DNA from 2 places in the Sphingobacterium lactis genome. Region 1 is predicted to be linked to the other one. Evidence: riboswitches for the same ligand, from Rfam matches in the RefSeq annotation. Region 1 holds a riboswitch; the other holds the start of a gene.

Region 1 (6,179 bases):
GCAAATTTCAATGTCGATCATCGACAGGCATTGAGGTGTTATCTGATGGATAAAGGGTATATCCTGGATGAACAAAAGACCAAGGTTATCGGTAGCAAAGGCAAAGAGAAATGTCTTGCCACCTTCGATAAACATGGTCGATTGTTAACGCTGAAGAGCTAGGCTGACTTGCCAACGTTTAGTGATTGCGGATTTCTTTGATCAATTCGGACTTCGTCATCTTGTGACGCCCTTTGATACCGATTTCCTTGGCTTCACTGAGCAGGTCATCCTTGCTGCGTTCATCTAGCTTGTTGGATCTGTGATCGACAGTACCTGCCGCTTGTGCATTGGCAATGCGTGCGGCTTTTTCCTTGCTTTCACCCTTATCCCGTAAGGCTTCATACGTATCGGGTTTCTTGATCTGTGGTGTTTTTGTTCTTGGCATGATCGTTTAGTGTTGGTTCATACTAATTAAAGAACACCACAGCTTTCAATTCGTTGGTTAAAATATCGATTAGGTCGCACCCTCTTTTTGATCTTCTTTTTTGGAGAACACGGTGGTCCCAATACTGGCCAGCACGACGCAGGCAACGGAAGCCCATTGGGTCCATGTCAGGTATTCCTTTAGGAATAGCAATCCAGAGAGTGCGCCGAATGCGGGCTGTAAACTTGTCAATATACTGAAAGTTTTGGCCGGCAAATGCTTGAGTGCCACCATATCCAGGGAAAAGGGCAATGCAGAAGAAAGTATGGCCACCAATAGCCCCATTCCGAACAGCGAAGGGGTAACGTCGAATAGCGCACCATCCCAGATGGCAAAGGGCAGAATAGCGATCGTGGCAATGATCATACCTACGGATACCGCATGTCGGCCCTCCATCACCTTGGATACCCGACTGCCCATGACGATATACACCGCCCAGAACGTACCCGCCAAAAAGGCCAGAAACAATCCAAGCGGATCCAAACTCCCACTCTGCCATGGCACAATCAGCAGAATACCCAAACAGGCCAACAATGCCCAGACCACATCCAATAATTTTCGTGAAAGCGCGAAAGCAAGGAACAAGGGACCGATAAACTCAATCGTTACGCCCAATCCAAGGGGGATACGCTGAATGGCCATGTAGAAGATCAAGTTCATCGCTGCAATACCAAGACCATAGGCGCCACAATAAAACCATTGTTGCCGGTTCAATCCACGAAGGTTGGGACGATTGATGAAGTACAACAGGATTGCTGAAAGCCCGATCCGAAGTGCACTGGTCGCAATGGGACCGATTGCTGGAAACAGCTGTTTGGCAATCGATGCCCCACCCTGCACACAGACCATGGAAAGAATGGCTGCCGTAACAGCGATTTTGGTATAGTTTTTCATAAAAATTAGCAGCAACATCCGACTTCCGAAGGAGCAGACTAAAATACATTTTTAAAAGGATATCCGCACGGTACTTTTGCGTTATCGGTAAAATTCTTTCAGATATGCCTTGAACGAATCTATACTTTCTACATGATTACCTGGCCTGACCACGATTAACGTTTTTCCACTATCAACTTATTGTTAATTTATGTTACAAAAACATGCATCATGGAAAAGTTTATTTAAATTAGATTCAATTGTAAGCCACTATAAATTCTGTAAGCATGTCTTCAGTTAAGATGAATTCCAGCAATCGGGTGAATAAGAAAATATTGATGGTTATGGCCCTCATGGTAGCTTCAAACGTTGAAGCCCAAGTGTACACCGGTCGGATTACTTCAGCCGACAGTAGCCTCTACCTGCGGGATATAAAGATTACCAATCTCCACACGAACTCGTCAAGCTCCTCCCAATTCGACGGCACTTTTTCCATCGCGGCAAAGCCAACAGACAGTATCGCTTTCCAGCATCCCCATTGGAAGGAGCGAAAGATTGTCGCCGGAGCAATGCCTTCGCTGATTCTGTTATATAAGAAGGACTTGGTCTTGGAAGAAATTGTTATTGTCGGAAACACCAAAGCAGCCAAGATCCAAAGCTTGGAAAAGCTCAAGAAAGATCGGGCAGTTCGGGATGGAATCTACTTCGATGGCAAGCCTCCCCTCTATCTTCTCAATCCATTTGGCGGACCTTACGTCACATTTTTCTATGAGCTGTTCAGCAAGGCTGGCATAAACGCTCGGCGCACCAACAAGTTCATCCAACAGGAACTTGAGAACATAGAGGTCGATCAAATCTTTAACAAGAACAGTATCCAAGGCATCATCGATCTTGATGACGAAGAATTGGAAAATTTCATCGTACGCTATCGACCCTCACTTTCCGAGACCAAAAACTGGAATACGTATGACCTCCATGTTTATGTAAAGAATAGCTACGCTGATTTCATCAAGAATCCTGTGCTGACCAAACTTCCGACCGATAGCCTGACCATCGTGACGGGACCAAAGCCATAAGCGGCAGCAGATAGCCCCAGATAAGCGGTAGTTATGCGGCTATGCTTAGAGTTTCAAGCGGACTGGACGCATAACGTTAAAGGGTTTCCACGTGTAGGCTTCGGCTTCCTGATCGATAAATCCAATCCCCGGCCACGGCAAATGGCAGCCCATGATGGCTTGTCGGTCTGTCGCACGCTTCCTTAATATTTCTTGTCGTGATTCCACCGCCGCATCAAAGTCACTATCCCACGCCGTGCCCCATGCAGGTTGTGAAATCAGCACCGGACTATGGAATAGATCCGTAGTAAAATGCAAGGTGCGACCTGCTGACCCAATGGTAAATACCGTATGCCCTCCGGTATGGCCAGCGGCCAGTTCAGGCACTATATTCTTAAATAGGGGCTCCCCATAGGAAATGCGCTGCAAACGATCCTCGATCTTTCCAAGCACGGCCCGTGCGAAATCAATATTCTCCTTGCCCACCTTATCACCTTTGGAATTGGAAAAATCTGGCTTATCATCGAACCAAAAATCAAACTCCCGTGCTGCAATATGATACGTGGCATTCGGAAAATTGGGCAATCCCTGCGCATTCAATACCCCTCCAATATGATCGATATGTGCATGCGAAATAATGATGTCCGTCACGTCCGAAGCCGCAATCCCAATACCTGCCAAATTTCCCAATAATTTGCCGGCAGTTTCGCCAAAGTAATGACCAGCACCGGTATCAAATAGGATGACTCGGTTATCGATCTCCAACAATAGGACATTGATGGGACCTTCCATATTTTGTTCGTTAAAATGGTACTTACGCATCTCTTCCGACAATAATTTAGGGGCAATTCCCGGGGCAAGGATGGGCTGCAACCCTTCTGCAGCAAAGTATCCATCAGTCAGGATATACCCTTTAACTTTTCCGATTTGAATCGGAAGTGACGGGAATCCGTTAACCACTTCCTGCCCCTTTGCGGAAGCAACCTGACTTAAACCGTGTAGGCCAATGCCCATGATACCCAACGCTTTTAATACCGTTCTTCTGTTCATGTTTTTATTTCAAAGCTAGGCACCAATAGTCCTTTTGTCAAGTATGTACTTTTTTGTACCTTAGGGACGAAAAAGTATGCATTACTGATTTTCAACACCTTACAAATAAATAAAAATGGAAGAAAAGGCAATTTGTGCAGTGGACTTCGCCTTTCGACGGATTGGCGGTAAGTACAAGGGTCGTATTTTATGGTATCTCCACGAACGGGAAACGCTCCGGTATGGTGAGCTGAATAAAACCATCAAGGATATCACCACCAAAATGTTGACCCAGACCTTACGCGAACTGGAAGCCGATCAATTGATTGTCCGAAAGGTCCATCAGGTCGTTCCACCAAAAGTTGAGTATTCCTTGAGCGAAACGGGCAAGGAACTGATCCCCTTTATTACATACCTCAATGCTTGGGGTACCAAACAGATGCAGAAAGAAAATATAGCAGAAATAGGCTGTTAGGGGTTTAAAGCCGGATATGCAACCCTTTCCCTGATACCAGGAATTGTTTCATTTCTTAAAATTATTTCTTTTGCTGGTTTGTATTCCCTATCTTGCCGATACTTTAGGGGTGTCTGCACGAGGTAGCAGGCTGAGATTTTACCCTTACAACCTGATCTAGGTCATACTAGCGGAGGGAAAAGTAAAATGTCTTCATGGGTGCGTCCTGTACCACTGTAGTCATTCCTAAAGTTTTATTCATCAATGGATTTACAGGAATGCTACTAATCGTCAATCATCAATCAAAAATTTACAAGCCTGCTCCACAAAATCTGGAGGAGCTTCTTGCTATCGAATTAAAGCCGCATAGCAAAGGAATCGCTGTGGCCGTTAATGGCCAGGTTATCCAAAAGGCGAATTGGGCGAATTGCCCGTTACAGGAATCGGACTCAATACTAATCATTACCGCAACCCAAGGCGGATAAAAGCACAAAAGACATGAAAGATCAAGCCATTACTTCAGCAGGATTTCCCAACTCCCGGAAAATATACATTCCAGGTTCGCTTCACCCCATCCAGGTGGCCATGCGCGAAATTACCCTCAGCCCGACCAAACTCAGCAATGGGGAGCTGGAAGTGAATCCACCCATCAGCATTTACGATACCTCAGGTCCATACACCGACGAACAGGCATCGATCGATATTCGCAAAGGTTTGCCACGCATCCGTGAGCAGTGGATCATGGACCGCGGCGATGTGGATACGCTGGCACAGATTAGCTCGGTTTATGGGCAACAACGTTTGGCCGACAGCCGATTGGATGAACTACGCTTTGCCTACAACCATAAAGCGAAAAAAGCTAAGGAAGGCCAAAATGTAACGCAATTGCACTATGCGAAGCAAGGGATCATCACGGCAGAAATGGAATACATTGCCATCCGCGAGAATCAGCGGATCGAGCAATTGCAACAGGCAACGCCGGGAATGGCCCAACAGCATCCGGGCGAAAGCTTTGGCGCAAATACACCGAAAACACATATCACGCCGGAATTTGTCCGTCAGGAAATAGCGGCCGGTCGTGCCATCATTCCCAATAACATCAACCATCCCGAAAGTGAACCCATGATCATCGGGCGGAACTTTTTGGTGAAAATCAACGCCAATATCGGCAACAGCGCCGTAAGCTCCAGCATCGAAGAAGAGGTGGAGAAAGCTGTATGGGCCTGCCGATGGGGTGCTGATACGATTATGGACCTGTCCACCGGCAAGAACATCCACGAAACTCGCGAATGGATCATCCGCAATTCACCCGTACCCATAGGGACAGTACCTATCTATCAAGCATTGGAGAAAGTGAAAGGTGTGCCGGAGGATCTGACTTGGGAAATCTTCAAGGATACCCTGATTGAGCAGGCTGAGCAGGGTGTTTCCTATTTCACCATCCACGCCGGCGTCCTGTTGCGCTTTATCCATCTGACGGCAAAACGAGTGACGGGCATTGTATCTCGCGGCGGATCGATTATGGCCAAATGGTGTCTTTATCACCATAAGGAAAACTTTCTGTACACCCATTTCGAGGATATCTGCAAGATCATGAAGCAGTACGACGTAGCGTTTTCCTTGGGGGATGGGCTACGCCCGGGTTCGATTGCGGACGCCAATGATGCCGCCCAGTTTGCAGAATTGGAAACGCTGGGTGAACTGACCAAAATTGCCTGGAAGCACGATGTGCAGGTCATGATCGAAGGACCCGGACATGTGCCCATGCACATGATCAAGGAAAACATGGACAAACAACTGGCAGCCTGTGATGAGGCACCATTCTATACCTTGGGCCCATTGACCACCGATATCGCACCTGGATATGATCACATCACCTCCGCCATCGGTGCGGCCATGATCGGATGGTACGGTTGTGCGATGTTATGCTACGTGACACCAAAGGAACACCTGGGGCTACCCAACAAAAAAGACGTGAAAGATGGCGTCATCACCTATAAATTGGCTGCCCATGCCGCCGATCTGGCCAAGGGACATCCCGGTGCGCAGTACCGCGATAATGCCCTGAGCAAGGCGCGCTTCGAATTCCGCTGGGAAGATCAGTTCAACCTTTCCCTGGATCCCGACACGGCGCGAGAGTACCATGATGAAACCCTACCTGCCGACGCCGCAAAGGTTGCCCATTTCTGCTCCATGTGCGGACCGAAGTTCTGCTCCATGAAAATTACGCAGGAAATCCGGGAAGCCACCGAGGCTGGCATGCTGGAGAAATCCAAGGAATTTATTGAAAACGGAAAAGAGA
Region 2 (6,179 bases), 1.3 Mb from region 1:
ATGGTGGCCAACCATTACAGCAGCAAGCCCGAAATGCAATATATTGGGCAACGTCTGGTCGAGGTTACAGAAAAACAGTTACTTTTAATAAAAAACAACGAATTGAAGGCTGAGGTGGAGAAACTCCTCAACGAAGCCAAATCAAAATTAAAATAGATGAAGTTGACAAGAAGACAGAAAGGACTATTAGGGATCCTGTTCGTGGTGGTATTGCTGGCGCTCTCCTGGATTGGACTATCCAAGATGTTTCCGGAGAGCAATACGCTAAGGTATCTCCCGGACCGCATCTATAGACTCATCAAGATCGTCTTCGGGTCAGATCCTTCCGGTACGGGCTTGGAACAGCAGGATGTACCTTGGGAACTGATCGTTGCCAAGATCGGCACTATCGGCATTCTGATCTTCGGCGCCTACAAGATCATCCAAAAGGTGTTCTCCGAACAGATCAACCTGTTGAAGGCATCGGTTAAAAAGAACCATGTCATCAGTGTTGGTATTTCGAAAAAAGGAAGGCAGCTGATGAAGAGTTTAAAGGAAGATTACGGCAAAAAGGGCATCGCGATTGAAAAGGAAACAGCCCATGCGGATATCAAGTCAGTCACCAAAATGGGCCATCTGGTCATCATCGGCAATGCGGATGAAGAGAACACCCTGCTGGAAGCGGGTATCAAACGTGCCGATAGCCTGATTCTCTTTCTGGAAAATGAACAAACTGTCATCGAAACCTATGAAACGGTTCAAGATATCTATAAGAAGTCAAATTGCACGAACAAGCTCCGTTGCTTTCTGCACCTGAGCAACCCACGACTGGTCGATCTGGTGAAAAATGCGGAAATACAGTTCCAGGACAAACAGCTGGAACTCCATTTCTTCAATGTTCACAAGATGATGGCCAGGATGTTCTTTGCCCAATTGCCACTGGATTTTGCCAAGCAGGGGAAATCCGTTGCCCATATCAACCGATTGGTATTCTTGGGATTTGGGGAATTCGCAAAAGCCATGGTCATTCAGGCGTTACGTGTATTCCATGTGGCCATCGAAAACAATACCGAAATCCATATTTACAGTCCGCAGGCAGATCGTGACCAACGCCTGTTCGCGGAACAGTATCCCATGGCGCATCATATTTTTCCGGTCCATTTTCATGTCTTTGATGGCACATACAATGCGCTGTTGACAGATCAAGGATTAACAGAAAAAACTGAAAGCAGCCTTCTGGTCTGTGCCTTCGATGATGACCAGAGCAATTTAAACGCTGCATTGGAAATCCTTAATAAAACACAGGAATCCAAGCTGCCGATCTATGTGCTGAATGCTGAAGGCAAAGGTCTCCGTAAGATCATGCGGAGTGCCTCGGATACCGAAAGCCTGAATTTCTTCGGTCAATTGGAGGATATATCCAATTGGGAATTTATTACTGGTGAGAAGCAAGATCGACTGGCGCGAGCCATCCACGACGACTACACCACGTTGCTTTCCGGAGCGAGTTCGGAGAGTGCCCGATACACCTCGAGTTGGCCGACCTTACGCGAGGACGCCAAGGATGCCAATCGCGCGCAAGCCGATCACATCCCTTATAAATTTATCCTGACACAACGGCAATGGCCCGTTCCGGAAAAGGAAGTTATCACCTTTACAGCAGCTGAGGTGGAGACCCTTGCCATTATTGAGCACAACCGTTGGATGGCACACCGTTATCTCAATGGCTGGGCCTTCGGCGAAAAACGGGACGATCAACTGCTCCTTCACCCCTCACTGGTGCCTTGGGAAATCCTGAGCGAAAGTGAAAAGCAGAAGGATCGGGACACAATCTTGCGCATCAAGAGCCTTTTGAAAGGGTAAGTGCGCTGCATTTGAAATTCCAAATAGTTTGGCCTATATTTGATTGGCTTTAGGGGTATTCTGAAAAGAATTGAGAGAGTCCCTTTGAACCTGACGCGGATCATACCGCCGTAGGGAAAAGCAAACGATCGTGATCGATTTATACTGCTATTCTCCTGCCCTCAAGCCATTATTTCGTTAAAAAGAAGAAAGATGGAAAACGACATTTATCATTTATTGTCCCAAGTCCGCGAAAGAACTCCCCTCGTGCAGAACATCACCAATTTCGTGGTCATGAACAACACCGCCAATGCGCTATTGGCTTTAGGAGCATCTCCCATTATGGTGCATTCCGAGGAGGAAATCGAAGAGGTTCTGCAGTTGTGCGACAGTTTGGTCATCAACATAGGCACCTTGAGCAAACCTTGGGCAGAAAATATGCTGAAGGCGGCACGCGCAGCAAATGCCTTGCATAAACCTTGGATTCTAGATCCTGTTGGGGCTGGCATCTCCACACTTCGAAATGATATTCTAAAAGAGCTCCTGGCACTACGCCCTACGGCCATCCGTGGGAATGCATCTGAAATCTTGGCTTTGCAGCATTTCGACACGAAGGGTAAAGGAGTCGACAGCACTGCGGATAGCAGTGCAGCGGTACGTGCCGGCAAGTTCCTTAACCGGCAATATGGTTCCGTTGTCTGTATATCCGGGGAAATCGACTATATCATTTCGGATCAGGAAATTGCTGAGGTGGTGAACGGGTCCGTGATGATGACCAAGGTCACTGGACTTGGATGTACAGCTACGGCTATAACGGGTGCCTTCTTGGGGCTTGGAACATCGCCATTCGATGAAGCCATTGCAGGGGTCGCCATTACCAGTCTGGCTGGGGAGATGGCAGCCAGCATGGCAAAGGGTCCAGGCACACTGCAGCTCAACCTGTATGATATCCTCTTTAACCTTTCGAAGGAACAGATCGTGGAAAACCTGAAAATGCGCCGGTATGCCCATTCATCCTAATTTCCCCTATCCCCTATACTTGGTGATTTCGGAAAAAGACTGTGTGCATCTCCCCTGGCTGCAAGTCGCGGAGGAAGCGATTCGCGGTGGAGTGGATATCATCCAACTGCGGGAGAAGGAACTGGATACAGCAACTTTTATCCAACGAGCAATGGCCCTCAAAGCATTAACAGACAGGTATGGCATCCCCTTGGTCATAAACGACAATGTGGAAGTCGCTTCCGCCGTGGATGCCTGGGGTATCCACGTTGGCCGAACCGACCGACAACCGCAACAGATCCACGAGGAATTTGGCCATAGGTTTCAAATCGGCTGGTCGCTGGAGCTCCTCGATCAACTGCAGGACCACAACATGGATTTTGTCCAGCATCTCGGCGTCAGCCCGATCTTTCCGACACCGACCAAGACCAACACCATTACAGCCTGGGGAATGCATGGCATCCGGGATCTTCGGACCCAAACCGACAAACCCCTGATTGCCATTGGTGGCATGCAGCTTGCCCATGCACACGAAGCTTTCACCGCCGGTGCCAATAGCATCGCCGTAGTATCGGCCATCTGCTCCAGCCTGGACCCCCGGAAAGCAGCTGAAGAACTTAAAAATAGCTTATCATGAACAACACATCCCGATACCATGTCCCGACCGTACTGAGCATCGCAGGGTTCGATGGCAGTGGTGGCGCTGGTATCCAAGCCGATACCAAGACCATCTCCGCCCTGGGCTGCTATGCCATGAACGTATTGACAGCCTTGCCCGTACAGAATACCCAGGGCGTAAAAAATATATTCGACATTCCTGCACAGGCCATCCGCGAACAGCTGGATTGTATCTTCGAGGATACCTATCCCGACAGCATCAAAATAGGTATGGTGCATTCCACGGCGCTGGTGGAGATCATCGCAGAAAAACTGGAATCCTTTACCGGGCCCCTTGTTTTCGACCCGGTGATGGTCTCTACGAGTGGGCATAAATTGATCAACGATGACACCATTTCGGCCATCAAATCTTTACTTTTCCCCTTAGCCTCGCTCATCACGCCGAACATGGACGAAGTCGCCGTCCTGGCCGGGCAGCCCATTACCACCTTGGAGGACATGGAAAAGGTATCCGATCAGATACTTAACCTGGGCTGTCAGGCAGCCCTCTTGAAAGGTGGGCACCTGAAATCAGAAACCCTCACCACCCTCCTGATCCAAAAGGACCAGCCTGTCCGTTATTATGAATCTGCACGAGTGGACACCAAGAATACACACGGATCGGGATGCACCCTCTCCTCGGCCATTGCTTCCTATCTGGCGCAGGGCTTTGACCTGCCCTCGTCCACCCAACAGGGACTCGCCTATGTAAACCAAGCGATCATAGCCGGAAAGGATCTTACCATCGGGAAAGGGAATGGCCCCTTGAATCATTTTTTTAACCCTCAAAAATTAATTACATATGAAATGGACTGAACACGTTTGGAAAGATATCCAACCCCTATATAATAAAATCCTAGCCATGCCCTTCATTCAAGAATTGAAAGGCGGCACACTCCCTCTCGAAAAGTTTCAGTTTTATATGCTGCAGGATGCCAAATATCTGGAACATTACGGCCGAGCGCTAGCTGCACTGGGTTCCAAAGCGATGGATATCGACATGGCATTGGATTTCTTTGAATTCGGAAAAAATGCCCTGGTCGTTGAAAAAGCACTCCATGAGGCGTATTTCCAGCAATTCGGATTGGAACAGCAACAGGAAATCACCATCGAACCCACCTGCCACCATTATATCCACTTCCTGAAGAGCACCGTTGCTTTCGATTCCATTGAAGTGGCAACAGCCGCCATCCTCCCGTGCTTCTGGATCTATAAAGAAGTCGGGGATTATATCCTCAGCCAACAGACCGGTGATGCAAATCCATACAAAAACTGGATCGATACGTACAGTGGTGAGGAATTTGCCGAAGGGGTTAAAAAAGCTTTAGCCTATACGGATCAACTTGCTGAAAATACGACGCAACAAATCCGGGAAGCCATGAGGCAGGCATTCATTACCGCCTCGGAATTGGAGTTTATGTTCTGGGATGCTGCCTACCAAAATAGACAATGGCTGGCAAATCGCTAATCTTACTTTTTTAAAAAATTTATAATTTTTTGAGATATATATGTTTAAACATCTAGTTTATAACCTACTTATTTTAAAGAATTATTAATTATTATCTTAATACCCAATAAATGAGGGCATTTGGCTCAATTTTTGGGTAAATCATGACAAAAATAAATACGCTCATGAAATACCTTTGGCTTTTTTCAGGTTCCATCGCGCTTATGTCGTTCGGTGCCTGTACCTCGAATGCAAATAAACAACTTGAATCTAAGGACTCGGTAGAGACTACAGCCTTGGATAGTCAAGTCACAGATACTGTTCATACATCCCAAAATTCATTGGATTGGAACGGAACGTACAAAGGGGTTATCCCTTGTGCGGACTGCCCAGGGATCGAAACCACTGTGGTCCTAAATCCTGATCTTACTTTCACCTATACGGGTGTTTATCAGGAAAGAGATACCAAAGTGGAAGATACGGGTAAATTTATGTGGCACAACAACGGAAGTGTAGTGCACCTAATGGGTAAAGAAGTGAACATGAAATTGAAGGTTGGCGAAAACCAATTGATTTCATTGGATCAAGAAGGCAATCCGATTGAAGGGCCTTTGAAAGATCATTATATCTTAACCAAAGAAAACTAACACATACAGAAAATCCCCTTTGAATTGCTTCAAAGGGGATTTTTTATATTCAATGACGCCCTATTCTGGGCTTCCGTTACTTCGATCTTTCCTTTAGGATGCCTTTGCAGATATCAGCAACCAATCCTGGACCCTCATAGATAAAACCCGTATAGACCTGTACCAAGCTTGCACCAGCGTTCAACTTTTCAATGGCATCCGCTGCCGAATGGATTCCTCCCACCCCGATAATCGGGAATGCGCGGTTTGACTTATCGGCAAGGTACTGGATCACCTCTGTTGATCTTCTGGTCAATGGTTTACCACTCACACCTCCTGGCTCCTGAACCAGCATGCGGTGGCTCTGAAGGCCTTCTCTGGCAATCGTTGTATTTGTAGCTATCACACCGGCAATCTTGGTTTCCATCACGATTTCCACGATATCATCCAATTGCGTAAATGTTAAATCCGGAGCGATCTTCAAAAGAATAGGCTTTGGATTGCTTTTCTTCGTGTTCAGCTCCTGTAGGGTATTGAGGATCTTCATCAAAGGTTCCTTTTCCTGTAGATCCCGTAATCCCGGTGTATTCGGAGAACTCACGTTCACCACGAAATAATCCACGTAATCG

The links. A riboswitch is a leader RNA that binds a small molecule or an ion and turns the genes downstream of it on or off. The one in region 1 is predicted to bind thiamine pyrophosphate.
Region 2: linked by a shared signal. The riboswitch ahead of thiM (hydroxyethylthiazole kinase) and the one ahead of thiS (sulfur carrier protein ThiS) in region 1 are both predicted to bind thiamine pyrophosphate.

Annotation. Positions count from the first base shown of each region.
Region 1 is NZ_CP049246.1:3,498,484-3,504,662, forward strand. Features, by position in the region: gene G6N79_RS15295 (DUF6882 domain-containing protein) at 1-162, shown strand, start outside; gene G6N79_RS15300 (DUF7218 family protein) at 179-427, opposite strand; gene G6N79_RS15305 (EamA family transporter) at 497-1,360, opposite strand; gene G6N79_RS15310 (hypothetical protein) at 1,627-2,415, shown strand; gene G6N79_RS15315 (MBL fold metallo-hydrolase) at 2,461-3,444, opposite strand; gene G6N79_RS15320 (winged helix-turn-helix transcriptional regulator) at 3,560-3,898, shown strand; TPP riboswitch at 3,994-4,093, shown strand; gene thiS (sulfur carrier protein ThiS) at 4,156-4,362, shown strand; gene thiC (phosphomethylpyrimidine synthase ThiC) at 4,376-6,179, shown strand, end outside.
Region 2 is NZ_CP049246.1:2,206,863-2,213,041, reverse strand. Features, by position in the region: gene G6N79_RS09710 (TIR domain-containing protein) at 1-156, shown strand, start outside; gene G6N79_RS09705 (NAD-binding protein) at 157-1,842, shown strand; TPP riboswitch at 1,884-1,976, shown strand; gene thiM (hydroxyethylthiazole kinase) at 2,035-2,841, shown strand; gene thiE (thiamine phosphate synthase) at 2,825-3,457, shown strand; gene thiD (bifunctional hydroxymethylpyrimidine kinase/phosphomethylpyrimidine kinase) at 3,454-4,293, shown strand; gene tenA (thiaminase II) at 4,280-4,945, shown strand; gene G6N79_RS09680 (copper resistance protein NlpE) at 5,089-5,571, shown strand; gene G6N79_RS09675 (quinone-dependent dihydroorotate dehydrogenase) at 5,648-6,179, opposite strand, start outside.